One region of the Bradyrhizobium sp. SZCCHNPS1003 genome, then DNA from elsewhere that is predicted to be linked to it. Evidence: predicted binding sites of a transcription regulator. Region 1 holds the regulator's gene; the other holds the start of a gene.
The links. Region 1 encodes LexA, which represses DNA repair genes until DNA is damaged. Its sites were predicted from a motif close to TGTTCNNNNTGTGTTCNG; they were not measured.
Positions count from the first base shown of each region.

Region 2: the regulator LexA is predicted to act here: its motif matches at 7,519-7,536, upstream of QX126_RS01955 (ribonuclease T2).

Region 1 covers NZ_JAUHIU010000003.1:313,296-328,069, forward strand. The annotation lists gene QX126_RS07345 (hypothetical protein) at 1-215, shown strand, start outside; gene QX126_RS07350 (alpha/beta hydrolase) at 242-1,231, opposite strand; gene QX126_RS07355 (MBL fold metallo-hydrolase) at 1,244-2,176, opposite strand; gene QX126_RS07360 (LysR family transcriptional regulator) at 2,261-3,214, shown strand; gene glp (gephyrin-like molybdotransferase Glp) at 3,447-4,658, shown strand; gene lexA (transcriptional repressor LexA) at 4,865-5,563, shown strand; gene QX126_RS07375 (hypothetical protein) at 5,823-6,263, shown strand; gene QX126_RS07380 (ComEC/Rec2 family competence protein) at 6,658-8,949, opposite strand; gene QX126_RS07385 (hypothetical protein) at 9,089-9,301, shown strand; gene QX126_RS07390 (glutamine--tRNA ligase/YqeY domain fusion protein) at 9,323-11,011, opposite strand; gene gltX (glutamate--tRNA ligase) at 11,148-12,572, shown strand; gene gltA (citrate synthase) at 12,876-14,180, shown strand; gene QX126_RS07405 (response regulator) at 14,289-14,654, opposite strand.
Region 2 covers NZ_JAUHIU010000001.1:416,436-431,209, reverse strand. The annotation lists gene QX126_RS01995 (molybdenum cofactor biosynthesis protein MoaE) at 1-269, opposite strand, end outside; gene moaD (molybdopterin converting factor subunit 1) at 307-558, opposite strand; gene pgsA (CDP-diacylglycerol--glycerol-3-phosphate 3-phosphatidyltransferase) at 561-1,196, opposite strand; gene QX126_RS01980 (GIY-YIG nuclease family protein) at 1,452-1,787, opposite strand; gene uvrC (excinuclease ABC subunit UvrC) at 2,086-4,152, opposite strand; gene QX126_RS01970 (porin family protein) at 4,397-5,032, shown strand; gene QX126_RS01965 (cold-shock protein) at 5,309-5,524, opposite strand; gene QX126_RS01960 (23S rRNA (adenine(2030)-N(6))-methyltransferase RlmJ) at 5,778-6,638, opposite strand; gene QX126_RS01955 (ribonuclease T2) at 6,774-7,478, opposite strand; gene QX126_RS01950 (hypothetical protein) at 7,611-8,075, opposite strand; gene QX126_RS01945 (hypothetical protein) at 8,244-8,549, shown strand; gene QX126_RS01940 (DUF3617 domain-containing protein) at 8,618-9,163, shown strand; gene QX126_RS01935 (NAD(P)H-quinone oxidoreductase) at 9,215-10,207, opposite strand; gene QX126_RS01930 (ABC transporter substrate-binding protein) at 10,226-11,431, opposite strand; gene QX126_RS01925 (fumarylacetoacetate hydrolase family protein) at 11,514-12,365, opposite strand; gene QX126_RS01920 (bifunctional 3-(3-hydroxy-phenyl)propionate/3-hydroxycinnamic acid hydroxylase) at 12,396-13,919, opposite strand; gene QX126_RS01915 (DNA-binding transcriptional regulator) at 13,989-14,774, opposite strand, start outside.

The DNA.
Region 1 (14,774 bases):
CGCACCTCGGCATCGGTGGCGAGATCGTCAAGATCGCGCCGTGCTCGATGACCATCGTCGGCACGCTCGCCGAGTGGTCGCAATGGACCGGCGTGACCTTCGATCGCTCGGGTGAGATCGAGGTCCCCGCTGCTCTCGTGCCCGTGCTCGCGTCGGTCGAGCACGACCATGCCGCCTATGTCGAGCCGAATGTCTGGATTCGGCATCCGCTCTAACGCGGTGCAGGCCGTCCGCGCGACGATCAACGCGCCGGCACGACGCGCTCGTCCAGAAATCCGATCACCGCGTCGAACGCCTGCCGTCGATTCCGCTCCATCAGGATCATGTGCGTGCCCTGCCCGATCTCGACCAGGCGCTTGTACGGCGCGCTCACGAGACGAACGAACAGGTCGTGCGCCACGTCGAAGCGGACGTCCACATCCCATTCCGCCGAGAGCACGAGAACAGGGCAGTTGATCGTGCTGGGATCGTAGATCGGCTGGTCCACGGTCCAATGCTCGCGCACGTCCTGCACCGCGCCCGAAGGCGCGCGGATCGCGCCGGGGTACGGCGAGTCCGGATCGGTCGCGAGCGTCGCCTCCGCCCAGGACTCGAACCAGCCGTCCGGAATCAGCTTGTCCCGCGCCTGCTCCGGAGCGGCGCCGCGCCACGCAGCCTCGAACGCGCGCGGGCTGACGATCCGATAGGCGCCGAGCGGTCCGCCGGCGTCGATGCGCAGCGGCTCGCTGGACAGCCAGAGCGGCGTCACCAGGATCAGCTTCTCGAGCTTCGCGCTCGCCGCGCTCGCGAGCATGCCCGCGACGGTGGCGCCCCAGGACATGCCGAGCACGTTGGCGCGCGGGACGTCGCGATGCCGGCAGATGAAGTCCACCGCCGCGCCGAAATCGTCCACGGCGGTCCGCGCATTGACCAATGGAGATCCCTCCTCGGCCGCCCGCGACATCTCCGGCGGCCGGCTGGAGCCGCCATAGCCGCGCGCATCGACGGCCCAGACATCGTAGCCGGCCTGCGCCAGGACATCCATGAAGGAGGCGCCACCAACCGCGACGTCGAACAGGCTGGCGGATGAAAAGGTGGCGCCGTGCATCATCACCAGCGTGCGCTCGGCCGAGAACCGTTGCACGTCATGCCGGCGCTTGTTGATGAGCTGAAGCTGTACATCGGACACCGGGCCTTCGATCAGGCGGCGCTCGGAAACGATGCGCGAGGAGGACGTTGCGTTCTCGGTCATGGTCACCTCGGATCAGGCGAACTGCCACGCGAACCGGTCGCCGTCGCGGCTGATCCGCCCGGCCGAGGACTCGGCGAAGTGGGTCGTGAACACGAGGGAGCCGGTCTCGGCGGCATGGTTCATCGCCCATCGGCGTGAGGTCCGCGCCGCATCCGGAAATTCGCAATAGACCGAGTTCCAATCCGGACGCGCGACCTGCAGCGGATGATGCATCACATCGCCCCAGAACAGCGCGCGCTCGCCGCGCGAGGTGAGACTGATGCAGGCGTGATCGATGCTGTGACCAGGGCTCGGCAGATAGCGGAAGCCATCCACGACCTCGCTGCCATCGACCGTGATCTCACGCGCGAGGCCGGCCTCGACGATCGGCAGCACGCTGTCTTCGTAGACCCCTGGCAGCGGCGGATGCAGCATGCGACCGAGACCGGCCGCATCCCTGATCGCGGCATCCGAGCCGTCAGCGGCCGACAGTGCCGCCAGATAGGCGCGCTCGCGGCCCGAGAAAACGTACCGGGCGTTCGGAAACACCGGCGTCCAACGGCCATCGGCAAGCTGCGTATTCCACCCCACATGATCCGCGTGCAGATGCGTCATCAGGACGAGATCGACATCGCCAGGGGCGACGCCGGCCGCCCGCAGCCGGTCGAGAAACGGCTCGTTCAAGCGATGCAGAACTGCTGCGCCGGGCCGCTCCTTGTCATTGCCGGTGGCCGTGTCGATCAGGACCACCCGCTCCGGCGTCCGCACCAGCCAGCTATGGATGCTCAGGCGCAACGATCCCGTGTGCGGATCGACCGATCCCGGCCCCACCTGGCCTCGTTCCCGAACGATGCTGTCTGCTTCTACGCCCGGAAACAAAAACTCGCCCTCGACCGCATCGAGGCCGATCTCGAAGATCTTGGTGATGGTGGCGTCTCCGACGCGATAGGTCGTGATGTCCTGCATGTCTGGCGGCCTCGATCCGAACGGTGGTCTTGTCTGGGCCGAGATCTAGGACTAGGTCATACATTCCTCAAATCGATCCAGCTCATGCAGTCCATCGATCACTTCGATCTTCGCTCCTTCGACCTCAATCTGCTGGTCGCGTTCGACGCGCTCATGCAGGAGCGCAGCGTGACGCGCGCGGCCGCACGCCTCAAGGTGGGTCAGCCTGCGATGAGCCATACGCTGTCGACGCTTCGCGTGCTGCTGCAGGACGAGCTGTTCGTCCGCGTCGGCGCCGTCATGCAGCCGACGCCAAAGGCTGCGGTGCTCGCCGGGCCGGTTCGGGCGGCGCTGGGGCAGATGCAGGCAGCGCTGCATGCCGCACCGGAGTTCGACCCGGCGACCGAGCAGCGCACCATCCGCCTGGGATTTTCAAGTGAGGTCGAGCTGCTGCTGATCCCCGAGCTCACCGCGGTGCTCCGTCGAACGGCGCCCGGCGTGCGGCTTCTCAGCCGGCCGACCGAGCGCAACGAAGTGCATCGCCTGCTCGACGACGGAGCCTTGGATGTCGCGGTCGGCTGCTTCGACGCCGTCGCACAGCGGCACAGATCCCAGCTCCTGTTCGAGCAGGCGCTGAGCTGCGTCTACAATCCAAAGCGCATCGCGATGAAAACGCCGATCAGCCTCGCCGACTATCTGTCGCTTCCGCACGCGCTGGTGACGCTGACCAACAGCCTGCAGGGCTGTCTGGAGGCGGCGCTGGATGAGATCGGGACCGAGCTCAACGTGGTCTCAGCCTCCTCGGAATTCCTCAGCGTGCTGGCGACGGTCGCCGCATCACCGGTGATCACGACGATACCGACCAGGATGGCAAAGCTCTACGGGCCGCGATTTGGGCTGACGCTCTGTCCCGCGCCGTTGAAGCTGCGGCTGCCGGCCGTCTCGATGGTCTGGCCGCTGCAGCTCGATCGTGATGCAGCATCGGTCTGGCTGCGGAACATGGTGGCGGATATCCTGCACACGACCGAGCGCGCCGCCTGTCGCGCGGCTGCTGGATAGAACGCGGGGCGGGAGCTAATCGGAACGGCGCATCGGCCAACGCCTTGGCACTGCGGTCGACCTTCTGCGCACTGATTGCAGGGTTTCTCGCGCGATCGTGAGGCAGCGGCCCGGACGCGGCCAACATCAGACGGTCAGAACGCAGGGAGCGGCCTAGGCCCTTGGCCGCGCTGTGCGCGTTCGGTTAGAAGGCGACTCATTCGATCTGCCGTCTCCGTCCGAAGGAACTCTCATGGCCCTGATGCCGGTGTCCGATGCGTTGTCCGCCGTGCTCGCCGGCGCCGAGCCGCTGGCCGAGGAGCTGGTGACGCTGGACGAGGCCCATCACCGCATCCTGGCCCGCGACCTCGCGGCGCTGCGGACGCAGCCGCCCGAGGCGATGTCGGCGATGGACGGCTACGCCGTACGCGCGGCGGACGCAGCCCAGGCCAAGGTGCGGCTGAGGGTGATCGGCGAGGTCGCGGCGGGGCGGCCGTTCGATCGCGTGGTCGGACCCGGCGAGGCGGCGCGCATCTTCACTGGTGGCGTTGTCCCTGAGGGCGCCGACGCGGTGGTGATCCAGGAGGACACGATCGCCGAAGATGGCCACGTCGTCATCACCGAGGCCGCGATCAAGGGCCGGCACATTCGGCCCGCGGGCGTCGACTTCCACCAGGGCATGGTGCTGCTGAAGGCGGGCCGCCGGCTCAGCGACCGCGACCTGTCGCTGGCGGCCAGCATGAATCATCCGGCACTGCCGGTGCGGTGCCGGCCGAAGGTGGCGCTGCTCGCCACCGGCGACGAGCTCGTGATGCCGGGCTCGACGCCCGGCCCGGGCCAGATCGTCTATTCCAACGGCTACGCCCTGCGGGCGCTGGTGCGCAGCGAGGGCGCGACACCGATCGATCTCGGCATCGCCGCGGATACGATGGAGGCCACGGTCGCCGGGATCCGGCGGGCGCGCGAGGCCAAGGCCGACATCCTGATCACGACCGGCGGCGCCTCGGTCGGCGATCACGACCTCGTCAAGCAGGCGCTCGAAGCCGAGGGCATCGAGATGGCGTTCTGGAAGATCGCGATGCGGCCGGGCAAGCCGATGATGCACGGACGGCTCGGCGACATGAGGGTGATCGGACTGCCCGGCAATCCGGTGTCGTCCTATGTCTGCGCCATCCTGTTCCTGGTGCCGCTGATTCGGCGGCTGCTCGGCCGTGACGAAGCTCGCATGCCACGCGAGACCGCCCTGCTCGGCCGCGAGCTCGGGGCGAACGATTCGCGCGAGGACTATCTGCGGGCGCAGCTCGAAGAGCGCGCCGACGGCACCCTGATCGCAACGCCGGTGACGCAGCAGGATTCGTCGCTGCTCGGCAATCTCGCGCTCTCGCAGGCGCTGGTGATCCGGCGGGCGTATGCGCCGAAGGCCGCCGCCGGCAGCCCGTGCGAGATCCTGCGCCTGCCGAGCTAGGCCGTTTCCCCCGGCAAAGCCCGGTCCGTTCACTACAATTTAAGGATTGCGGAACACACATCGAACATATAGTGTCCGTTCATGATTTGTTTTTAGTATGTTGCGGGCGACGCGATGATGGTCCGACTCCAAGGCGCTCTCAGCCGGTTTGTGCTCAAGGCGCAGCTCCTGGACTCGGACGACAACAAACTGGGGACCAGGTCGAGATGCTGACGCGCAAACAGTACGAACTTCTGCGGTTCATCAACGAGCGGCTCAAGGAAGCCGGCGTGCCGCCGTCCTTCGACGAGATGAAGGATGCGCTCGATCTGCGCTCGAAGTCCGGCATTCATCGCCTGATCACGGCGCTCGAGGAGCGCGGCTTCATCCGCCGGCTGCCCAACCGCGCCCGCGCGATCGAGGTGATCAAGCTGCCCGAGCTGTCACAGGCCGCCAACAACCGCCGCGGCTTCACCCCATCGGTGATCGAGGGCAATCTCGGCAAGGTGCGCACCAGCACTCCCGCGCTGGACGATGGCGAGCGCCCCGTCGCAGTGCCGGTGATGGGCCGCATCGCCGCCGGTACCCCGATCGAGGCGCTACAGACGCGCAGCCACACCATCAGCGTGCCTGCCGACATGCTCGGCAACGGCGATCACTATGCGCTTGAGGTGCGCGGCGACTCCATGGTCGATGCCGGCATCCTCGACGGGGACATGGCGCTGATCCAGCGCAACGAGACCGCCGACACCGGCGACATCGTGGTAGCGCTGATCGACGATGAGGAAGCGACGTTGAAGCGCTTCCGCCGCCGCGGCGCATCGATCGCGCTGGAGCCGGCCAACACCGCCTACGAGGTGCGCATCCTGCCGCCCAACCGGGTGAAGATCCAAGGCAAGCTGGTCGGGCTGTATCGCAAGTACTGATCGCGGACGCGATCGGTCGATCGGCGGCGAGCGCACGCGCTTCTCCGCCGATCGAAATTGGTCACGCGCGAATGCACCTCAGGATGTGCAGCGCGGCATGCTCAAACGCTTGTGATCGCCCGCGGGCGCACGCGGTGCAGATCAGCGCAGAATTGCCGTGAAGCGCGCGCTAACATCACCATCGATGTCCACTCTGATAGAGGCCTGCGCCTGTCCGGGGGGAGCGTGGGTCGGCTATCTCTCAACGAGGAGCGATCCGATGTGTGACTACAGCCTCCATGCGGTTGCGTCCCGTCCCGCCAAGGTCGGCGAGACGTTGATCTCGACGACGTTTCGCGGCACCGCCACCCGCGGCTTCGCCCTCGAGAGCGAGCCGACCGTCGCAGTCTGCATGCTGCCCGGCACCGAGTTGGCATTTGTCGAGGACGTCCGCTACGACAGCCGCTGGCTCTGGACCCGGACGATCCGCGAGCGCGTCGCGAAGTTCAACAGCATCGAGACGCACATCCCCGATCGCCATCACGACGCGATCGAATTCGCCGACGGCCGCCACGTGCTGGTGACCCAGCTCTGCGAGGGCCAGCGCGTCACCGTGCTACAATTGCCGGTCAGCAAGCAGCCGGCCGAGCGCCGCCCGGGCATGGCGGAGGACGTTCCGGCTTCGCAGGCCACACCGATTCGCCGCATCAGCATCACCTGAGCGCCTGCGCGTCCGCATTTCTCTCGGTCATGAGCGAGCTTTCGGCCGGGGGAGATTTGGTTTCTGCAAGCGCAAGGTCCTTTCGGGCGAACCTCACGCTCCGGCATCGCATCGAATAGGAACGACATCCCTCGGCCGGCATTGTGTGCCGGGGGAGCTTGCCGCCGCGGTCAACAAGATCGATTGGAACAAGGCCGACCGGATCACCGAGCCCGGCCGCTACATGCTTCCGTTCGGATGGCTAACGGTCACGGTTGATGACATCGCCGTCTGGCAACGATATCCGGGCGCTGCGTTCACGCTGGTCGAAGGTCCCTCGCTGTTCGATGGACCCGACGCCACCGAGTATCATCTCAGCACGTTGTATCATCTCAGCACGTTCGAGCTCCGGCGCTCAATCCTGCTCGCCCTGCTCCGTCTCCGGCGGCGTCGCGTCCTGAAGCCGCGACACCGGCGCACGCGGCGTCAGCGTCGTGTCGAACTCGCCGGCCTCGGCGGGCGCCGGCCACCACGGGCGGTCGGTGCCGCCGGCGCGCACCGGCGTGACGGAGAAGCCGGTGCCCCGCTGCACCAGCATCAAGGCGCCCTGCTGCTGCAGGCGCTGGCGATCGATGACGGCCGCCGCGCAGGATGACGGCGCGGCGCGCGTGGTGACGATCAGCGCGGCACGGGCGCAATCATCGTCGAGCGCCTCGGCGCGCAGGGTCAAGGCGGCGAATCGGCCGTCGGCCATCGCGACCACGCAGCCCGCCTCGTCGCAGGAGACGCCATCGGCGAGCGATGAATCCGCCGGCAGCCGGGCATCGGCGTCGGCCGCGAGCCACTCCTTGGTGGCGAACACGTCCTTGCCGGTGCGCATCACATGCAGGCGTCCGTCACGACCGCGCACCGCCACCGCACGCCCATCGCCGGCGATCAGGACATCGGGCAGCGGCGTCGTGGCGGCCCACGCGGTGGCCACCACGAGCCCGACGGCACCCGACCAGCGCAGCGGTGTGCGCAGCAGGCCGATCAGGATGACGCCGAGGCTGGCCAGGATCAGCGGACCGATGCCGAAGCCCGGGATGCGCCCGACCGCGCCAGGCAGCGCCGCCACCCAGCGCGTCACCGCGATCATCCAGTCGATGCCGAGGCCCATCAGCGTCCACCAGGGACCGTCGAGCCCGAACGGCGCCGCCAGCAGGCCGAGCAGTCCGGCGGGCATCACCAGCACCGAAACCACCGGCATCGCCGCGAGATTGGCGAGCACGCCATAGGGCGTGACGCGATGGAAGTGGAACGCGGCATAGGGCGTGGTCGCAAGCCCCGCGATCAGCGAGGCCAGCAGCAGCATCGCAAGCTCGCGGCCGCCCCACAGCGCGATGCGCTGCGCCGTGGAGCTGTCCGGCGTCGCAAACAGTTTGGGCAGGCCGAACTGCACCAGCGCGACCAGGCCGAGCGTCGCCGCGAACGACATCTGGAAGCTCGGATGCACCAGCGCTTCGGGTGCCGCGATCAGCACGATCATCGCCGCGACCGCGAGCGTGCGGAAGGTGACGGCGCGGCGATCGACCGTGACCGCGATCAGCACCACGGCCGTCATGAAGAACGATCTCTGCGTCGCGACCTCCGCGCCCGACAGCAGCAGGTAGAACGCCGCCGCGACCAGCGCCGCCGCGGCCGCCCATTTCTTGATCGGATGGCTGATAGTGAGGCCGGGGATCAGCGCAAGCAGCGCGCGCACGGCGAAGAACACGACGCCGGCGACGACGGCCATGTGATAGCCTGAGATCGACAGCACGTGGCCGAGGCCGGAGACGAACATCGCATCGTTGACATCGGGCGTGATGGCGTCGCGCCGGCCGGTCAGCAGCGCGGTGGCGATGGCGCGCTCATCGCCCGTCAGGCGGGCGCGGATGCGTGCGTCGATCGCATCGCGCAGGCCCTGCATGGCCGCCGCATAGCCCAGGCCGAAGCCGGCGGCCTGCGGCGGCGTCGCCGTCGTGATCGCGCCCATCACGAAGCCGGAGGCGCCGATGCCCTGGAAGAACATGTCGCGCGCGAAGTCGTAGGATCCCGGCCGCACCGGGGCCATCGGCGGCAGCAGCCGCGCCTTGAGCTGCACGAAGCTGCCGACCTCGGGCGCCGTGCCCTTACGCACCGCGAGCCTGACACGCGCGATGGTGACGGCGTTGCGCGGGCTCTCCATCGCGGTGACGCGCAGCACGATCCGATCGCTGCGTTCGCGGATGTCGCGCGCCTCGACGAAGCCGGACAGCGCCACCGAATACAACGGCCGCGCCAGCACTGGATGAGCGACACGCGCCGTCTTGATGGTCGCCGCGGCAAAGCCGCACGCTGCAGCTGCGATCATCACGGCAGCCGGAAACATCCGATGCCGCCGCATCATGATGGCGACGATGCAGAGCAGCGCGGCGGTGGTGGCGGCAATCCAGAGCACCGGCTCGTGATCGGCGGTGAAGTACAGCGCGATGCCGGCCCCGAACGCCACCGGCACCCAGGGCAGCAGCCGGCCCGCCCCGGCCTCCTCGACCGCCCAGCTCTTCAGGCGGACGGCGAATGCCGACGACGCGCCGGCCCCGATCGCGGGCCAGCCGCCGGCCAGCGCGCCGCGCGGCGGCCAGACATCGGCCATCGCGCCCGCGATCCCGCGACGCCCTCCCGGCGGCCTGACCGGCTCCGCCATTGCCCACACCACCCGTTACTTCACGGGCATGGAGGCTAGCGAAACCACGGGGAATCCGACTAGCGGAACGGAACGAGAATCCAATCCCGGTGCCGGGAACGTCATTGGAACTTTCTGCACCGCACGGGCTTATGCGGGTATGGACCACCATGACAATGACGATCCCTTTGCCGACCTCGCGCTCGACACGGCGATCCACCTGCGCTGGACGTTGCGGGACATCAAGGCCCACCGGCTCACGCTCTCCCCCGTCGCCGACGATGATCTCTCGCTCCTCGCGGAGCGCGGCCTGGTCGAGGTCAGCGATGGCGTGCCAACGCTGACCGAGGCCGGCCTCGCAGCGATCAATTGAGCTGCGGCTGCGGTCCCCATCTCATCCCTTCGCGACCTCCTTCGCAAAGGTGTCGCGCAGGCCGATGGTGCGGTTGAACACGAGCTTGTCGGGCATCGAATCCGGATCGCGGACGAAGTAGCCCTGGCGCTCGAACTGCATCGGTGCGTCCGAATTGCTCTCGGCGATCGCCGGCTCGATGCGGGCGTCGATCAGGACCTCGAGTGAGTTGGGATTGAGATCGGCGGTGAAGTCGGCCGCATTGGGGCTCGGATTGGCGAACAGCTGGTTGTAGAGGCGGATCTCGGCGGTCAGCGACTGCGCAGCGGGCAGCCAGTGCATCGTCGCCTTGACCTTGCGTCCATCCGGCGCGTTGCCGCCCTTGGTCGCGGGATCATAGGTGCAACGCAGCTCGACGATCTCGCCGGCGTCGTTCTTGATGACGTCGCGGCACTTGATGAAATAGGCGTAGCGCAGCCGCACCTCGTTGCCCGGCGACAGCCGGAAGAACTTCTTCGGCGGGTTCTCCATGAAGTCGTCCTGCTCGATATAGAGCTCGCGGCCGAAGGCGATCCTGCGCGTGCCGGCTGCGGGATCGTCGGGGTGGTTGATCGCCTCGAGCTCCTCGACCTGGCCTTCCGGATAATTCTCGATCACCACCTTCAGCGGCCGCAGCACGGCCATCCGACGCAGCGCCGTGCGGTTCAGCTCCTCACGAATGCAGAATTCGAGCATGCCGACGTCGACGATGCTGTTGGCCTTGGCGATGCCGATGCGCTTGATGAACTCGCGCACCGCAGCCGGCGGCACGCCGCGCCGCTTCAGGCCGGCGATGGTCGGCATGCGTGGATCGTTCCAGCCTGAGACATGGCCGTCCTGCACCAGCCGCGTCAGCACGCGCTTCGACAGCAGCGTGTAGGTCAGGTTGAGCCGCGCGAACTCGTACTGGTGCGGATGCGACGGCACCGGCAGCTTGTCCAGGAACCAATCGTAGAGCGGCCGGTGGTCCTCGAACTCGAGCGTGCAGATCGAGTGCGTCACGCCCTCGATCGCGTCCGACTGCCCGTGGGCGTAGTCGTAGCTCGGATAGATCTTCCAGGCGTCGCCGGTGCGCGGGTGATGGGCGTGCATGATCCGGTACAGCACGGGGTCGCGCAGGTTGATGTTGCCGGCGGCCATGTCGATCTTGGCGCGCAGCACGCGCGCGCCGTTCGGGAATTCGCCGGCCTTCATGCGCCGGAACAGGTCGAGATTCTCCTCGACCGTGCGGTCGCGGAACGGGCTGTTCTTGCCGGGCTCGGTGAGCGTGCCGCGCGACAGGCGGATCTCCTCCTGCGACTGGTCGTCGACATAGGCGAGCCCGGCCTTGATCAGCCCTTCCGCCCAATCGTAGAGCCGCTCGAAATAATCCGAAGCGAAGAACAGGTTGTCGCCCCAGTCATAGCCGAGCCAGCGCACGTCGGCCTGGATGGAATCGATATATTCCTGCTCTTCCTTGGTCGGATTGGTGTCATCGAAGCGCAGATTGCAGCGGCCGCCGAACTCCTGGGCAATGCCGAAGTTGAGACCGATCGACTTGGCATGGCCGATATGCAGGTAGCCGTTCGGCTCCGGCGGGAACCGGGTGACGATCGTCTTGTGCCTGCCGCTGTCGAGATCGGCCTGGACGATGTCGCGGATGAAGTCGCGCCCTGCCTCTGCCGTCGTCGCCGTGTCTGTCGTCGTGGTCATCAAGAATATCCTGCTCCGGAATTTGGCAGCCTATCTGCCAAATCCGCTTCCCCCAAGGAAGGCTTTAGTTATGCGATAGGCCTGCTATACACCCCCCGCCCTTCATAGCCCCTGCCTGGATTTCGTGCTGCCGCCCATGACCTCCCCGATCGTCACGCGCTTTGCCCCCTCCCCGACCGGCTTTCTCCACATCGGAGGCGCCCGGACGGCCCTGTTCAACTGGCTGTATGCGCGGGGCCGCGGCGGCAAGATGCTGCTGCGGATCGAGGACACCGACCGTGAGCGCTCGACCACGGCGGCCATCGACGCCATCCTGGACGGCCTGAAATGGCTCGAGCTCGATTGGGACGGCGAGGTCATCTACCAATATAGCCGCGCCGCGCGCCATCGCGAGGTCGCCGAGCAACTGCTCGCCAGCGGCATGGCGTATCGCTGCTATGCCACCGCCGAGGAGCTGGCCGCGATGCGCGAAAAGGCGCGCGCGGAAGGCCGCACCCGGCTCTATGACGGCATGTGGCGCGACCGCGATCCAAAGGAGGCGCCCGAAGGCGTCAAGCCGACGATCCGGCTGCGCGCGCCGCTGACCGGCGAGACCGTGATCGAGGACCAGGTGCAGGGCCGCGTGGTCTGGCAGAACGAGAACCTCGACGACCTCGTGCTGCTGCGAGGCGATGGCAATCCGACCTACATGCTGGCGGTGGTCGTGGACGACCACGACATGGGCGTCACCCACGTCATCCGCGGCGACGACCATCTGATCAACGCCGCGCGCCAGAAGCAGATCTACGATGCGCTCGGCTGGACGGTGCCGTCGATGTCGCACATCCCGCTGATTCACGGGCCCGACGGCTCGAAGCTGTCGAAGCGCCACGGTGCGCTCGGCGTCGACGCCTACCGTGCGATGGGATATCTGCCGTCGGCACTGCGCAATTACCTGGTGCGGCTCGGCTGGAGCCATGGCGACCAGGAGATCTTTTCGACCGAGGAGATGATCAAGGCGTTCGACCTGCCGGCGATCGGCCGCTCGGCGGCGCGGTTCGACTTCGCCAAGCTCGAGAACCTCAACGGCCACTATATCCGCCACAGCGACGATGCGGCGCTGGTGCGCCAGTTCGAGGACGTGCTGAATTACGTGCCGAACGGCGCGGCTCTCAAGGCCAAGCTCAACGACGCCACGCGCGCGCAGCTCACCCAGGCGATGCCCAGCCTCAAGGAGCGCGCCAAGACGCTCTTGGAGCTGATCGACGGCGCCGCCTTCATCTTTGCCGACCGGCCGCTTCCGATCGACGCCAAGGCCGCCGCCCTGCTGACGCCGGACAGCCGTGCCTTGATCGGCCGGCTGCATGAGGCGCTGGCCGCTGTCGAGTCCTGGAGCGGACCGGCCACGGAAGCCGCGCTGCGTGCGTTTGCTGAAGCCAACAATCTCAAGCTGGGCGCGGTGGCGCAGCCGCTGCGCGCGGCGCTCACCGGCCGAACCACCTCACCCGGTATTTTCGACGTTCTGGCGATCCTGGGGCGTGATGAATCCTTGGGCCGTCTGGAGGACCAGACCACCTCATAAGGTCGCATTGCTCCCCATCTTGCAGCGCACAGGGCAATACGATACGCATTTGCGCGGCACCCACTGGTTTTCCCGGCTCGGACATTCTTCATACGTTGCGGCGGGCTCGTTGACGGATGTTAGGGCCGAAGGACACTAGTAAGTATAAGATTCCAGTACGGTTTCGGATTTGACCCTCGCTTAAGCTGTTGGCAGCGACAGTGACGCGAATGTCAAAGCCACCGCACTAGATAAAGTCCACCTGCCCTGCCATCTCTCAAAAAGAACAAGGGCCAAGCCTAACGATCTCATCGGGGACAAACGATGGACGCAAAATCCGCAAGCAAGACCGCGACCCTCACCGTCGGCAACAAGAATTTCGATCTTCCGATCCTGAGCGGCACCGTGGGTCCCGACGTCATCGACATCGGCAAGCTCTACGCCCAGACCGGGATGTTCACCTATGACCCCGGCTTCACCTCGACCGGCAGCTGCCAGTCCAAGATCACCTATATCGACGGCGACGCCGGCGTCCTGGAATACCGCGGCTACCCGATCGAGCAGCTCGCCGAGAAGGGCGACTTCCTGGAAACCTGCTATCTGCTGCTGTACGGGGAGCTTCCGACCAAGGCCCAGAAGCAGGATTTCGACTATCGCGTGACCCATCACACGATGGTGCACGAGCAGATGTCGCGCTTCTTCCACGGCTTCCGCCGTGACGCGCATCCGATGGCGGTCATGGTCGCTTCGGTCGGCGCGCTCGCCGCGTTCTATCACGACTCCACCGACATCAATGATCCGAAGCAGCGCATGATCGCGTCGATGCGGATGATCGCCAAGATCCCGACCCTGGCGGCGATGGCCTACAAATACACCATCGGCCAGCCCTTCGTTTATCCGAAGAACTCGCTCTCCTTCGCCGAGAACTTCCTGAACATGTGCTTCGCGGTGCCGTGCGAGGAGTACAAGCCGAACCCGGTTCTCGCCGACGCGCTCGACAAGATCTTCATCCTGCACGCCGACCACGAGCAGAACGCCTCGACCTCGACGGTGCGCATCGCCGGCTCCTCGGGCGCCAACCCGTTTGCCTGCATCGCCGCCGGCATCGCCTGCCTGTGGGGTCCGGCACACGGCGGCGCCAACGAGGCGGCACTAAACATGCTGGCCGAGATCGGCACCGTCGACAAGATCCCGGACTTCATCGCCAAGGTGAAGGACAAGAACAGCGACGTGCGCCTGATGGGCTTCGGCCATCGCGTCTACAAGAACTACGACCCGCGCGCCAAGATCATGCAGAAGATGTGTCACGCGGTGCTCAAGGAGACGGGCCACGCCGACGATCAGATGCTCAAGGTCGCGATGGAGCTCGAGAAGATCGCGCTCAGCGATCAGTACTTCATCGAGCGCAAGCTCTATCCGAACGTCGACTTCTACTCGGGCATCACCCTGAAGGCGATGGGCTTCCCGGTGTCGATGTTCACGGTGCTGTTCGCCGTCGCCCGCACCGTCGGCTGGATCAGCCAGTGGAGCGAGATGATCGAGGATCCGCAACAGAAGATCGGCCGTCCGCGCCAGCTCTACACCGGCGTCACGACGCGCAACTATGTCGACATGGACAAGCGCGGCTGAGCCGCACCGCAGCGCAATTCCGCTCTCGAACGGCGCCGTCGATCCCGACGGCGCCGTTTCGTTTGTGAGGTCGCACCTTTCTAACTCGCGGCACCAGTCGGGAGTGCATCAGGCCAGCGCCTCGAGATGAGACCTGAGCTGCTCGGCCCCATATGGCTTGGCAAGGAAGCGCGCGCCCGACGGCAATTCCGAAGGGGTCACCTGACCTGACGTCACCAGGAGCGCAACCGGGGGCCAGCGGTCCCTGATGACGGCGACCAACCGAAGGCCGTCCATCGAACCGGGCATTTGGATATCCGTGAAAACGACCGATACACGGTCACATCGCTCGAGAAGCGAAATGGCCTGATCGGCGTCAACGGCCTCGATGACTTCGAAACCGAGGTCTCTGATCATGTCGACAGCGTTGGCGCGGATCAGCCCCTCGTCCTCAACGACCAGAACTGTTTTTCTTGTGAGCCGACCGCGGGACACTCTGTCTCCTGTCCAATGTCATTCAATCGCACGACGATCATTTTGTTCCGGCGAACGTTCCGGGGCTCAATGCGTTGAACGGTGCAAATTGAAGACACGACTTGCATCCTGGATCGGGGA
Region 2 (14,774 bases), on a different contig from region 1:
ATCCGGCCGAAGCGGTGAATCACGGTCAGACCCTGCAGCGGCCAGCGCGTCATCGCCTGTTCGGCATGGCGCATGATCTCCGCTTCCGCCATCCCAGGATAGTGCTCGAGCGTCAGCGCGCTGATCGGCGTGTCATGGTCGTTGCCGCGGCACAGGCCGGAGAAGCTGACGACGGCGCCGATGTCGGTGCGGCCATGGCTGAGCGCCGCGATCTCGGCGGCGGTGTCGAAATCCTCGTGCTGCACGCGGACGGTGACGATCGCGGTCATGATGCCGTGTCCTGGTCTGCCGGTCCGGCGCTCGGCCTCAGCCGCCGGTCATCGGCGGGAAGAACGCGATCTCGCGGGCGCCGGCGATGGCCGCATCCGGCTGCACATGGGTCTGGTCGATGGCGGTGCGGATCACCTTGGGCTTTTCGAACGCATAGGCGTAGTCCTCGCCCTGCGCGCTGAGCCAGGCGATCAGCTCGCTGACCGTGCGGACATCCGCCGGCGGCTCGATGGTCTCCTCGGCCTTGCCGATGCGCTCGCGCACCCAGGCGAAATACTTCACCTTCATCGCTAGTCTGCCTCGATGAGGTGGTGGATGCCGGCGCGGAAATAGTCGTAGCCGGTGTAGATGGTGAAGACCGCCGACAAGCCGAGCAGCCAAATTCCGATCCCGCTCACGATCGGGCCAACGGCCGTCGAGATCTGGGCGACCGCGGCATCGCCCGCCTCGCCCGCGAGCAGGAAGCCGATTGCCACCAATTGCATCGTGGTCTTCCATTTGGCGACCTTGGTCACCGGCACTGAGACGCGCAGTGCGGCGAGATATTCGCGCAGGCCCGACACCAGGATCTCGCGGCACAGGATCACAATGGCCGCCCACAGCGACCAGTTCTGGATGGTGCTGTCGGCGGCCAGCATCAGCAGGCAGGAGGCGACCAGAAGCTTGTCGGCGATCGGGTCGAGCATACGGCCGAATGCCGATTGCTGGTTCCAGATCCGCGCGAAATGACCGTCGAGATAGTCGGTGATCCCAGCCGCAATAAACACCGCGACGGCGACCCAGCGGAGCCACAAAGGATACATCCAGACCGACTGCGCGTAGATGCAGCCGACCACGACCGGTATCGCGGCGATGCGCGTATAGGTCAGGATGTTCGGCAGGGACGTCGACGTCTTGCTGGGCACGCGTGTGGTCGCAATATTCATCCCGTGTACCAATACTGATGCCGTGCGAACGTCAACCTTCGAGCCGAGCCGCCCGGACAGGATGACGCAGATATGACGCAAATCGCAACAAAGCCTTGCGGAGATAGGAACTCTCGCGCGCGAGGCAACGCGAGCCGCAACGTTTCATTAAGCAACCGGACGCGGTCGCGCCAGTGCCCAGATCGGCGGCCGCGACGCGTGGCCGCGACCTTATTGCAGTGCGGTGACAGCCGGGCGAATGCTTGAGCGGAAGCCTCAGATGGCCTCCGCGCCATGCACCGCGCACCAATGCGCCTGGCGTTCCGCGAACACGCGGTCGCGGACATAGGCCAGCGTCTCCTCATCGAACGTCTCGATCACCTCAAGACTGAACGCGTCAGGGCCGTGGGCGGTCCACGCCGCCTGCAGCCCGCCGCGGCGGTGGCCGCCCTGGCGCAGGGTGAACCACAGCCGGTTCTGGATCTTGTCGAGATCCGGCGCGCAGCCGATCCAGCGCTCGCCGGTGGCGGCGCAGGTGACGGCAAAGATGCCGGCAGGGCTCTTGCGTTCCTTGTAGGCGGCGACGGCCACCTTGCGCTGGTCGGGGGTCATGACGGGCTCCTGATTATCACCCGGGCTTATATCGGATATTTTTATCCGGGTAAAATACTTTCTGCGTGCTGGCAGCGCCGTCGGGAGGCGGCGGGCCCGGCCGCTCCGTCATTCCGGGGCGGGCGTAGCGCGAGCCCGGAATCCATAACCACGATTGTCCGGATGATGCGGGGATGAGCGCCACAACGGGTCCCGTCCCCACGCCGCCTGTGAGTATGGATTCCGGGCTCGCTGCGGGCTCCTACGAAATGAACGGGCGGAGAGAGCCGGGCTTGCGCCGGATCGGGAGGTCGCAGCCTCAACCCGCGTTGCTGTGAAAATATTCGAAAATCTTCCGCGCGCTCTCGGCGCTCACGCCGGGCACCTTGCCGAGGTCGGCGATCGAGGCGCGCTCGATCTCCTTCAGCGTGCCGAAATGGTGCAGCAGCGCGCGCTTGCGCGACGGACCGATGCCGGGGATCTCCTGCAGACCGGCCTCGCGGATGTCCTTCTTGCGCAGCTTGCGGTGCGAGCCGATGACGAAGCGATGCGCCTCGTCGCGCAGGCGCTGGATGAAATACAGCACGGGATCGCGCGGCTCGAGCTTGATCGCCTCCCGCTCCGGGATGAACAGCGTCTCGCGGCCGGCGTCGCGATCGGGGCCCTTGGCGACCGACATCAGCGCGACGTTGGTGACGCCAAGCTCGGTGAAGATCTCGCGGACGGCATTGAGCTGGCCGCGGCCGCCGTCGATGATGACGAGGTCGGGCCATTGCGGCACGTCGTCCTCCTTGGCCGCGCGTGCGACATCCTTCTCCGACGGTGACACCAGCCGCTTGAAGCGGCGCTGCAGCACCTCCTTCATCATCGCGTAGTCGTCGCCGGGCGTCAGACCTTCCGACTTGATGTTGAACTTGCGGTACTGGTTCTTCATGAAGCCGTCGGGGCCGGCGACGATCATCGCGCCGACCGCGTTGGTGCCCTGGATGTGGCTGTTGTCGTAGACCTCGATGCGCTTCGGGACCTGCGGCAGGCCGAGCGTTGTGGTCATCGCCTCCAGCAGCCGGCTTTGCGTTGCGGTGTCGGCGAGCTTGCGGCCCAGCGCCTCGCGCGCATTGGTCAGCGCATGGGTGACCAGGTCCTTCTTCTCGCCGCGCTTCGGGCAGGACACCTCGACCTTGTGGCCGGCCTTGACGCACAGCGCCTCGGCGAGCAGCTCGGCTTCCTCGATCTCGTGCGACAGCAGGATCAGCTTCGGCGGCGGCTTGTCGTCGTAGAACTGCGTGATGAACGCCGACAGCACCTCCTCCGGCAGATAGCTCTTCTCCGCGCGCGGGAAGTAGGCGCGGTTGCCCCAGTTCTGGCCGGTGCGGAAGAAGAACACCTCGACGCAGGAATAGCCGCCCTCCTGGTGGATGGCGAACACGTCGGCTTCCTCGACGGTGCGCGGGTTGATGCCCTGCTGCGAGGAGATCGCCGACAGCGCCGCGAGACGGTCGCGATAGACAGCGGCAGTCTCGAATTCGAGCTCGCCCGACGCCTTCTCCATTTCGGTCGCCAGGAGCGCCTTCACGGCCTGACTGCGTCCGGACAGGAAGTCGGTCGCCTCGCGCACGAGCTCGGTGTAGCCGGGGAAGTCGATCTCCTGGGTGCAGGGACCCGCGCAGCGGCGGATCTGATGCAACAGGCAGGGGCGGGTGCGGCTCTCGAAGAACGAATCGGTGCAGGAGCGGATCAGGAAGGCGCGCTGCAGCGCTGTGATGGTGCGGTTGACGGCGCCGGCCGAGGCGAACGGTCCGAAATAACGCCCGGGTCGCGACTGCGCGCCGCGGTGCTTGAGGATCTGCGGCGCCCAATGGTCGCCGGTGATCAGAATGTAGGGGAACGACTTGTCGTCGCGCAGCTGCACGTTGAAGCGCGGCTTGAGCTGCTTAATCAGGTTGGCTTCGAGCAGCAGCGCCTCGGTCTCCGTGGTGGTGGAGACGATCTCGACAGTCACGGTGGCGGCGATCATGCGCAGGATGCGCGCCGGCAGCGGCGCGTTGGCGCGGGCGTAGGACGACAGCCGCTTTTTGACGTTCTTGGCCTTGCCGACATAGAGCACGTCATGGGCTGCGTTGAGCATGCGGTAGACGCCGGGCGAGGTCGGCGCCAGCCGCACCGCGTTCTCGATCGCGGCATGGCCGATCGCCAGCGGGCCCTCGCCGACCGCCTCCAGGCTCTCCTCGGCCAGCTCCGGCAGCCGGCCGTCATCGTCCTCGTCCGCAGCTGGGGCGGCGCGATCGAGGTCGGGCGTGTCGATGGCCTCGGGGGGCAGGTCGGCAGAGGCGCCACGCCGGCTCGGGGGCGTCGGCGCCTTGGATGGGGCGGAGCTGTGGGTGGTCATGTCCAACAAATTAAGCGCTGCCGCGCCGCCTCGCCAGCTTGCGATGGCGCCATGCACAGGGCAGGGCGGTAACGCTTCGTTAAGCACGTTAATGGCCGGGTAACCCGGCTTAACAACGGCTTAACCTAAAACTCTCGATAAAAGCTCACGAAAGAAGCGAGAGTTCCGTAACCACGTCGGCCCGCGCAGCACAGTCGCGCGGCGCATGCTCCGGGTGGTGACGGCGAGTTGCGTGGAGTGAGCGATGAACAGGTTCTTGGTCGGTGCTGCCGCCGCGGCGGGCTTTGGCGCGGCGGCTCTCGGATCGGTCTCGGCGCAGGCGGCCGATCTCGGCTATGGGCGCGGCGCGCCCTATACCGTGAACCAGCCCCTCAACGCCTATAGCTGGGCCGGCCCCTATCTCGGCGGCACGCTGGGCTACGAATGGGGCACCGTCGGCAACAACCCGACCAAGCCGTCCGGTCTGACCGGCGGCCTGACCGCGGGGTACAATTGGCAGAACGGCCCGTGGGTGTTCGGCGCCGAGGGCGACATCAACCTGACCGGCGCCAACGACACCTTCGCGCCGTGGAAGTTCTCGAACCCGTGGTTCGGCACATTGCGCGGCCGGGCCGGCTACGCCTTCAACAACATCCTGTTCTACGGCACCGGCGGCCTCGCCTTTGGCGGCCTGCGAGCCGAGACCTTCGGCCTTTCGGAATCGCACACCACGGTGGGCTGGACGCTCGGTGCCGGCACCGAGTTCGGCCTGGCGCAGAACTGGACCGCCAAGATCGAGTATCTCTACGTCGATCTCGACAGCAGCAATTTCGTGATCACGGGGGCAAAGAACGACTATCGGTTTGGAATTGTGCGCGCAGGCATCAACTTCCACTTCTGATGGCAACGAGGGAATAGGAAGAAGAAACGTCCAACGACAACCTCCCGGCCGCTCGCGCGGCCGGGATTTTTTTGTCGGAGTCCCTTTTGTCGTAGTGCTCCGTGCAATCTGGAGGCATGCAGTATCGCGCGCGGCCTGCACGTACGAGCCGGCAATGCTGTGCACGCGAGCCGGTGGCGCTGCCGGCAGCTTCCAAACGAACGAATGAGATGCCGTCGAGGCGCCCGCGGCTGCAGTCTCACGCTGGTGCGTGAACCGTCGCCTGGTGGGCTCGCCCTAAGACGACAGGACCAGGTTCACCGCCTTCGGGCCCTTGCCCTTCTTGTCCGGCTCGACCTCGAAGCTGATCCGTTGTCCCTCGGTCAGATCCTTCAGGCCCGCGCGCTCCACCGCCGTGATGTGCACGAACACGTCGCGTCCACCGTCGTCCGGCTTGATGAAGCCGTAGCCGCGCTCACCGTTGAAGAACTTGACCGTCCCAGTCATGGCCATCGGGAAACTCCTCCCCCGCAATGCTTCCTCCACTGCGCGCTCTGCGCAGCGTCCGACCGGACATCACTTTGATCGGAAAGCGTTGGCCACCTTAACGCCCAGCGCTCGCCGCGCCGGATCGTCTGGATCTTGTTAGGCCTTGATCACCCCGCCGCAACCATTCGCGGAAGCGGAACGTAAAGCCAGTCTTACAATTAGACACAATAATACGGTTCCGCGCCGATTGACTACGGCTTTTCGACCAGTCGCCGTTTCAAGCTTTGGGGAATTCGATCCGGAAGCGCGCCGCGCCGCCCTGGCCGAGCGGCTTCTGCAGTTCCTGCAGGATGAGCTTCAACTCGTCATGCAATGTCCAGGGCGGGTTGACGATCAGCAGCCCGGTCGAGGTCAGCGCCTCGCCTTCGATCTGCGGCGCAACACTGAACTCGATCCGCAGCACCTTGCCCGGCGGCTTGGCCGCGGCCGCGAGCGCCGCGACGCGATCGGTGAGCTCTTCCGTCGCGCGCCGGCTCTTGGCGGGATACCAGAGCACGTAGATACCGGTGGTCCACTTCGCGAAGGCCGCAGCAAAGCGGTCCGCGAGCCGCGCGAACTCATCCTTCGCCTCGAACGCCGGATCGATCAGCACCACGCCCCGGCGCTCGTTCGGCGGCACGAAGGCGGGCAGGGCGACCCAGCCGTCGAGATCGACGACGCGGGCCTGGGTGTCGCGGCGCAACTGATCGATCAGCTGCTTGCGGGGGATCGGCGCGAGCTCGCACAGGGTCATGCGGTCCTGCGGCCGCAGCAGCGCCCGGGCGATCAGCGGCGAGCCGGGATAGGCGACCAGCTCGGCCTTCGGATTGAACGATCTGATGATGTCGAGATAGGGCGACAAGAGTGCATAGGCCTGCTCGGAGAAGCGCGCCTGCAGCACGCGAGCGATGCCGGTGAGGAACTCGCCACTGCGGATGGCCTCGTCGCCGGTGAGATCGTACAGGCCAGCGCCGGCATGAGTGTCGATCACCCGGAACGCAGCGGGCTTCTCCTGGAGGTAGACCAGGATGCGCGTCAGCACGATGTGCTTGATGACGTCGGCAAAGCCGCCGGCGTGAAAGGCGTGTCGGTAGTTCATGCGGCACGAGTTACGCCGTTCCGCGTCAAAAGGGTACCCCGTCGATGCGTCGGATGGATCCAGGAGAGCATCGGATCAGTGCCGCGGCGAGAGGCGCCGCAGGCCGACGCACTGGGTCGCCCGATTCGGCCGTCGCTAGCCGCCGCGGACCGGCGGCATGTTGACCTCGTCGCGCCGGCAGGCCTGGCGGTCGATCTCGTCGCAGTTGCGAAACTCCAGATCCTTCGACAGGCAGATCCGGACCTCGCTCAGCCTGGTGCGGTTGCAGGTGACGGCAATGCCCGATGTCGTGAGCTTGGGGTTGGCCTTGATGAAGGCCTCCTCGACCGCCCCCGGCGCCACCGTCTTGGCCTCCGCGAGATCGAGGAATTCCGGCGGGATCTTGATGGCGGCGCGGGCCTTGCGGATGATTTCGAAGTAGGCCTTCGCGGACAGGCCGGCGCAGGTGCCGTGCTTGTCCCACTCGTTGTAGATCAGGCCCGGCGCCGGCATCAGGTCGAGCATCGAGGTCATGATGTTGCGCGGCAGGCGCGGCGCCGGCTGCTCGCAATATTCGGGGTAGCCGTTCTCGTATTGCGGCCACAGCCCGTGCACGACGAACGAGTAGGGCCGGCCGCCGCACTGCTGGGACCGGTTGCCGCGGCCGCCGCGCTCGTCGGCCTCGGCACAGAACGAGGGCGACCAGGATAGCGAGAGGACGTAGAAGTCGAACGCGCCCGGCGCGTTCTGGCGGCGGTCCTGCGCCTCGGCGGAGCCAGCCGCGAGCACACCCACCAAGAGGGCAAAGCAGGCGATCGTTATGGACAACAGAACGGCAGGTCGGCGCAGGCAATCGAACATGGCGAACTCCCAGGACAATGCCAGGAGCCTACCAGTACGCGGGAACATTTCAAGAACAAAAGTGGCTGCCCCGAGGCAGCCATTCGTCAGCCGGCCGCCCGCGCGAGCGGCCGATGGTCCGACAAAGTCGAATCAGGGCTTGGCGGCGCGGCAGGCCGGATTGAAGGCCCAGTTGCGATCGAGGCCGACGACGCAGAACTCGACGCCCTGGTCATAGCCGGCGAAGCCGCCATCCTCGATGATCGAGAAGTTGACGGTGCGCGCCTTGCCGTCGCTGATCATCACGCTGCCGGTGCAGAAGCGGCGCGGAATGTTGTCGGACTGCCAGGGCCGGAAGGCGATCTCATGGACATTGGCGACGCCGGTGATCGTCAGCGAGGAATTCCAGAAGGTGCTCTCCTTGTCCTGGAATCGCGAGACGATGGTCGGAATGGCCGCCTCGCAGGGGGCAACCCGGCCTTCGTACTTCGGGCCGGACAGCCAGAAGTTCATCTCGAGCGGATTGGCGGCCTGAGCCGGGGCGGTGGCGACGATGGCGGCAAGCAGCGCGCCACAGGCGGCGCCGAACATCTTGAAAGGTGAGCTGAAGTCGCGCATGGGCCGTCCGCAAGGCTGATCCGGAAGCGTGGACCGTGCCGCGGCGGCCACAGGAGGTCAAGTGCAACGCGGCAACACTCCACGATTAGTCCTGTTAACGCGAGGCTGGTGTTCTTTTCTTGACCGCACAGGACCTTTAGGATGGCAGGCCAGCTCAAGGAGAATGCAATGCGGACGCTGAAGGCCGGACTCGTGAAGACTGCAGGCCTCGCGGCCGTCGGGATGCTGCTGGCCGCCGCGCCGGCTCTGGCCGACGTGGTGCCGCCCTTCAAGGGCAACGACACCGGCGGCATCATCTCCTATCAGCTGGCCCAGAGCACGGATGCGCGCCAGCTCGCGGTCGATCATTGCGCCTCCTACGGCAAGGTCGCGAAGTTCCGCGCCGTCGATGCGCGCTATGGCGGCTACGTCTCGTTCGCCTGCCGCTGGGTGCCCTATGGCTCGGCGCAACGGCCGCTGCGGACGCTGTACTAACGTTCTCCTAATTGCCATCTTTTGGCGGCATTCGCTCCGACATCGCGCAACGAGCCGGAACGGAACACATGACCTGCACACGCACTGCCATCGGCCTTCTGGCCTGCTGTCTCCTCAGCGTGACCGCGAGCCACGAGGCCCGTGCCGTGGACCTGCCGGTGCGCAAGGCGGGCCTGTGGGAATTGAAGATGGTCAGGTCCGGCGGCCAGCTGCCGGAAATGACCATGCAGCACTGCACCGACGAGACCACCGACAGGGACATGAACAACATGGCCTCGCCGATGGCGCAGCAGGTCTGCTCCAAGCAGGACATCCAGAAGACCGCAACCGGCTATGTCAGTGATGCCGTCTGCAGCTTCGGCGGCATGAACACGACCTCGCATGCCGACATCACCGGTGACTTCAACTCGGCCTACACGGTGAAGACCACCTCGCGCATCCAGGGCGGTGCCGCCGGCGCCGCCAAGGAGACCGCGATGACCATCGAGGCGAAGTGGCTCGGCGCCTGCAAGCCCGACCAGAAGCCCGGCGACATCGTCATGCCCGGTGGCATGAAGATGAACATCAAGGACATGAACAAGCTGAAGAACCTCATTCCGGGTGCCAAGCAGTAGGCGGGCGGCCGTTGCGTTTGGCGGCACGAGCGCAGAGACATGGATCGTCGCTCATTCGCGGACGCAAAGCACGATCTTCCCGATATGTCGGCTCGTCTCCATGCGGGTGTGCGCATCGGCCGCCTCGGACAAGCGATAGGTGCTGTCGATGTGCGGCCGAATGGCCGTCCCGAGAAGGGGCCCGACGCGTTGCCGCAGGTCGGCCGCGATGCGTCGTTTGAGGTCCAGTGCCGTCGAACGCAGGAACGTGCCGGTGATGCTGGCCCGGCGCGCCATCAGGCCGCGCAGCGGCACCGCCAACTCGTTCCCATGTCCGGCTGAGAGCAGGGCGATCCGTCCGCCCATTGCGAGCGCCGCAAGGTCCTGCGCGATGTGAGCGCCTGCGGAGGTGTCGAGGATGCAGTCGACACCGCGCATCCCCGTCGCCGCGCGGATCTGCTCGGCGAGATCGGGATCGGCATAGTCGAACACGGCGCTGCAGCCGAGCCTGAGCGCCGCGGCGCGCTTCTCTGCGGTGCCGGCGGTGGCAATGACGGGATGACCCAGCGCGCGCAGGAGCTGGATCGCGATCGTGCCGACGCCGCTGCTTCCGCCATGAATCAAGGCGGTCTCGCCGGGTGCCATGCGCATCAGCTCGAAGAAATTGAACCAGGTCGTGAACAGCGCCTCGGGCAGGGCGGCGCCTTGGATCCAGTCGAGGCCGCTCGGCAAGTCCAGGGCAAGATGCTGATCGGTGGCGACGTATTGCGCGTATGAGCCGCCGTCGGTCAGTGCGATCACCGCTTTACCCAGCCGTTCCCGGGGAACGTTGGTGCCGCAGGCCACGATGCGCCCCGAGGCTTCCAACCCCGGCACGGGATTGGGCTCCCGCGACGGCCCGGCAGCGCGCTGGTTGCAGTCATGACGGTTGATGCCGGCGGCTGCGACCTCGATCAGCACATCGTCTGGTCCGAGGCGCGGGACCGGCCAGTCCTGTCGCTCCGACAGGACCTCCGGGCCGCCCGCGGCGGTGATGATGACGGCGCGCTGATCGTCCGGAATCATGCTTGGTCGCTCATGTGCTCACTTGCCGACCAGGCTGCACTTGCTGCGGTCGAGCGGGCGAAACGCCTGATCGGGGGCGATCCTCGTCACCAGCTTGACGAAGTCCCAGGGGCCCTTCGATTCGGCGGGGGTCTTGACCTGGACCAGATACAGGTCGTGCACCATGCGCTGGTCGTCGCGGATCTGGCCGTGGTCCGCATAGGCGTCCGAGACCGGCGTCGCCTTCATCCTCGCCATCACGCTTGCGCCGTCGTCGCTGTCGGCATCCTTCACCGCCTGCAGATAGTGCCGCACGGCCGAATAGACCCCGGCCTGTATCTGTGACGGCATCGCCCTCCGGCGCGCGTAGAACGCGTCGGAGAAGCGGCGCGCGGTGGGAGAGGCATCCTCGAAGAAGCTGGTGACGATGAGATCGCCCTGCGTCGCCTTGAGGCCGATGGCTTCAATGTCCACGTTCTGGAACGACATCGGCACGATCTTCATGCCCTGGGCCGCAAGCCCGAACTCCTCGGCCTGCTTGATGGCTGTGGCGTTGTCGCCGGCGACGTTGAGCGCCAGGATCTTGGCGCCGGAGGCCTGGGCCTGCAGCAGGAAGGATCCGTAGTCCGGCGTGCCGAGCTGCGCCTTGACGCTGCCGGCGACCTTGCCGCCGAGCTCGGCGATGCGGGCGCGCGCGGTCGCCTCGACCGAATGACCGAACGCGTAGTCACCGGTGATGAAGAACCATGGCTCCTTGCTGGTCTGCATGATGCCCGAGACGACTGCGGTCGCGGTCGAATAGGCGTCGTGCGTCCATTGCACCGAGGTCGGGGCGCAAGCTTCGTCGGTCAGCTGGTTGGCGCCGGCCCCCGAGATGAGGAAGATCTTGCCGTTGCTACGCACCAGCTCCTGGACGCCAAGGGCCGCGCCGGAGCTGCCGCCGTCGGCGATCGCCTGCACACCGTCCTGCTCGAACCAGCGCCGGGCGATCGCGACCGCGATATCCGGCTTGTTCTGATGGTCGGCCTGAATGATTTCGATCGGCCTGCCGTTGATCTTGCCGCCAAATTCCTCAGCGGCCATCCGGGCCGCTTCCACGGAGCCGGGCCCCATCGCGGTCGCGAAGATGCCGGTCATGTCGGTGAGCACACCGATACGGATGGCGCTCCCCTTGATTTCGGCCTGCGCGGATGAGCCTGCAAGCAGCAGCAGGCCAGCGATGCTGGATCTGAGACAGCGCGACATGATGATCCTCCCCGGACTTGAAGATTTGGTTTTTTGTCGTGTTTGATTGGCGCGCCTCGCGGTTCTCCGCGAGGCGGAGACGTCAGGCTGCCGGTTCGGCAGCCACGGGATTGCGCAGCACGCCGATGCCCGAGATGTCGACCTCGACCGTATCGCCGGGCTTCATGAACAGAGGCGGGGTGCGCTTGAAGCCGACGCCTCCCGGCGTGCCGGTGACGATCACGTCCCCCGGCAGCAAGGTCATGATCGTCGAGCAATAGACGATCAGATCGGGGACATCGGTGATGAGGAGATCCGTGGTCGTCCGCTGCACGGTCTCGCCATTGAGGCGGGTCTGCAGCGTCAGTTTCGACGGGTCGGGAATTTCATCAGCCGTGACCAGCCAGGGGCCGAACGCGCCAGACCGGTCGAAGGTCTTGCCCGACAGGAATTGCGATGTATGGCGCTGCCAGTCGCGGATGCTGCCTTCATTGTAGCAGGAATAGCCGGCGATGTGCGCGAGCGCGTCCTGGCGCCGGATGTGCCGGCCGGCTTTCCCGATCACGAGCGCAAGCTCGCCCTCGTAGTCGAAATGTTCGGAGACACCAGGGCGAATGACCGGCTGCAGATGGCCGACTTGGCTGGTGGGAAAGCGCGCAAACAGCGCAGGTTTCTCGGTGACGGTCCGCCCGGTCTCGGCGACGTGGTCGCGATAGTTCAGGCCAACGCAGATGATCTTGCCGGGATCAGGGATGACGGGCGCGAAGGTGATTGCATCGAGCGGATAGTCGGCCTGTTCGCGGGCGAGCAGTTCGGCGGCGTGACCGAGCGCATCCGCCTCGATCAGCGCGCGCAGGCTCTTCGACGGCAGGCGCCGGCCGAGGTCGACCACACCGTCTCCCTTCACCGCGCCGTATCCGGGACGCCCATCGATCACAAAGGAAACCAGCTTCATACGTGAACCCTCTCAGCAAAACGGAAACGATCAGGCGGTGCTCGGCCGCGGCGCGAGGACGGCGAGGCCGGACAACAGCGCGGCGAGATCTTCACTCTTCTGCACGGCACCCAGGATGTAGCGGTCCGGGCGCATCAGCACGGCGGCGAAGCCGTGCTCATCGAGCCAACCGTCGAGGCCGCTAGCCTCCTCGCCGGAAATGATGGCGACGTCAGCCGCCGCCAAGCCGGCATGATGCTGCTCGATCACCGCGGCACCGAGTCCAGACCGGCACAGCAGCGCGAAGCGATAGCCGACGCGGTCGTCGCTGCGGCCGAGATCGCGGGTGCGGAATTGCGGCGCCAGCTTTCCCGTCATGCTTCGATCGCCGCCGGCGAGGCCCGGGCCGAGCACTGGCTTCTGCACGTCGAGCTTGAGCTGGCCGTCGCCCTGTGCCGTGCCGGTCGCAAGCGCCGCCTCGACCGCCTTGGTGTTGATGAGCCCACCCAGCCGGATCGCGAGCTCGATGAATTCGCGCACATGCGGCGCGCGCTCGCTCTGATAGGTGTCGAGAAGATCAGGCGTTGCCTTCCGGGCAGTCACATGGGCCAGCTTCCATGCGAGGTTGGCCGCGTCGCGAATGCCGGCACACATGCCCTGACCGAGGAAAGGCGGGGTCTGGTGCGCGGAATCACCTGCGAGCAAGAGCCGTCCGGCACGCCATTGCAGGGCGACCGCGGAGTGGAATGTGTAGACGGCGGCGCGTTCGATCTCGGCCTCTGCGGGCTGGAGCCAGGGCGAGAGCAGCTCCCACACGCGCGCCGGTTGGGTGATCTCGACCGCGTCCTCGGCAGGACGAACCGTGATCTCCCACCGGCGCCGGTTGCCGGTGCCGCGAATATAGGTTGCGGGACGCTGCGGGTTGCAGTGCTGGACGCTGATGTCGCCGAGATCGGGCCGCTCTTTCCTCAGCAGCACGTCGCAGACGAGCCAGCGCTCGTGAAAGCCGAGATCGTCCAGCGCCGAGCCGATGAAGCGGCGCACCAGCGAACGTGCACCGTCGCAGCCGATGACATAGGCGCAGGAGATGTCGACGAGCCGGCCGGTACCGAGGTCTTCATAGCGAACGCGCGCACCGTTGTGGTCCTGCTCGAGCGCGAAGACGTCACAGCGCGTGCGCAGCTCGACATGAGGCCAGCGCGCGAGTCCCTTGTTGAGCACGTTTTCGAGATCGGGCTGGTGGAATCGGTAGCTCAGATTCCAGCCCATCGAGGTCGGCTCGCGGGTGCGCGGCCAGTCGAGCAGCAGCCGTCCCTCGGCATCGACGAAGCGCATGCCGGGACTCAATGTAAGGTGGGGCAGGATGGCGTCGGCAAGGCCGATGGTCTGGAACACGCGCATGCATTCGTCGTCGAAATGCACCGCGCGCGGCAAATGATAAGCCTTGGCTTCGCGCTCCAGGATCAGGGTGCGGATGCCGCACAGGCCGAGCAGGTTGGCGAGCGTCGAGCCGACGGGCCCGCGACCGACGATGACGACGTCGAAGCTTCCGGAATGTGCAGCCATGTTGCTCATGGCTGCATCTGTTCCGCAACCGCCTCGCACCTTCAAGGCGCGGTCGCAAACTGTCCGCGCAGCGGACGCTCAGGCCTGGACGGGGATCGCGGCCGCGGCGTCGCGCAATGGACCCGCGTACTGAGCGACAGCCTCCTCGAGGGTCATGGCGGAGCGGATCCAGATGATCGAAATGCAGCCGAACACGACGTCGCCCCGCACGATCGGCACCGCGATCGACGACGTCTTCGGATTGAATTCGCCCTCGTTGCGGATCGCATAGCCGCGCTGAGACGTTTCCGTCATCATGCGCTGCAGCCGCTCGGGCGCCAGGAAGGAAACGTCCTCCGCCTTCTCGATGCGTCGCAGGTGGTTGATGATGATGTCCCGCTCTGCGGGCGGGCAAGCGGCCAGATAGGCCCGGCCGGCCGAGGTCTGCAGCATCGGCAGGCGCTTGCCGATCATGCTGCGATCGATCGAGAGCGGGCTGCGCGCATGCGTAGTCTCCTGGATGACCATCGCGCCGTTCTCATAAGTCGACAGATCGACCGGCCAGATCAGGCTGCGGCTGAGCTCGGCGAGATAGGGCGCGGCGACCTGGCAGATGAAGATGCCGGGATCATAGCCGTCGCCGAGGCTCAATGCGTGGCGCGTCACCCGGAAGCGGTCGTCGCTGGCGCTGCGCGCGACATAGCCGAGTTCCTCGAGTGTTTCGAGCAACCGATAGACCGTGGGCCGCGGCAGATCGAGCTGGCGCGCCACGTCGCCGGCGCGAATGCCCCCGGACCGATTGACCGCGCGCAGCACGTCGAGCCCCCGCTTGAAGGCGCGGACACCCTCCGCAGGACGGGCTTGCGGAGATCGCGTCCGTTGCTT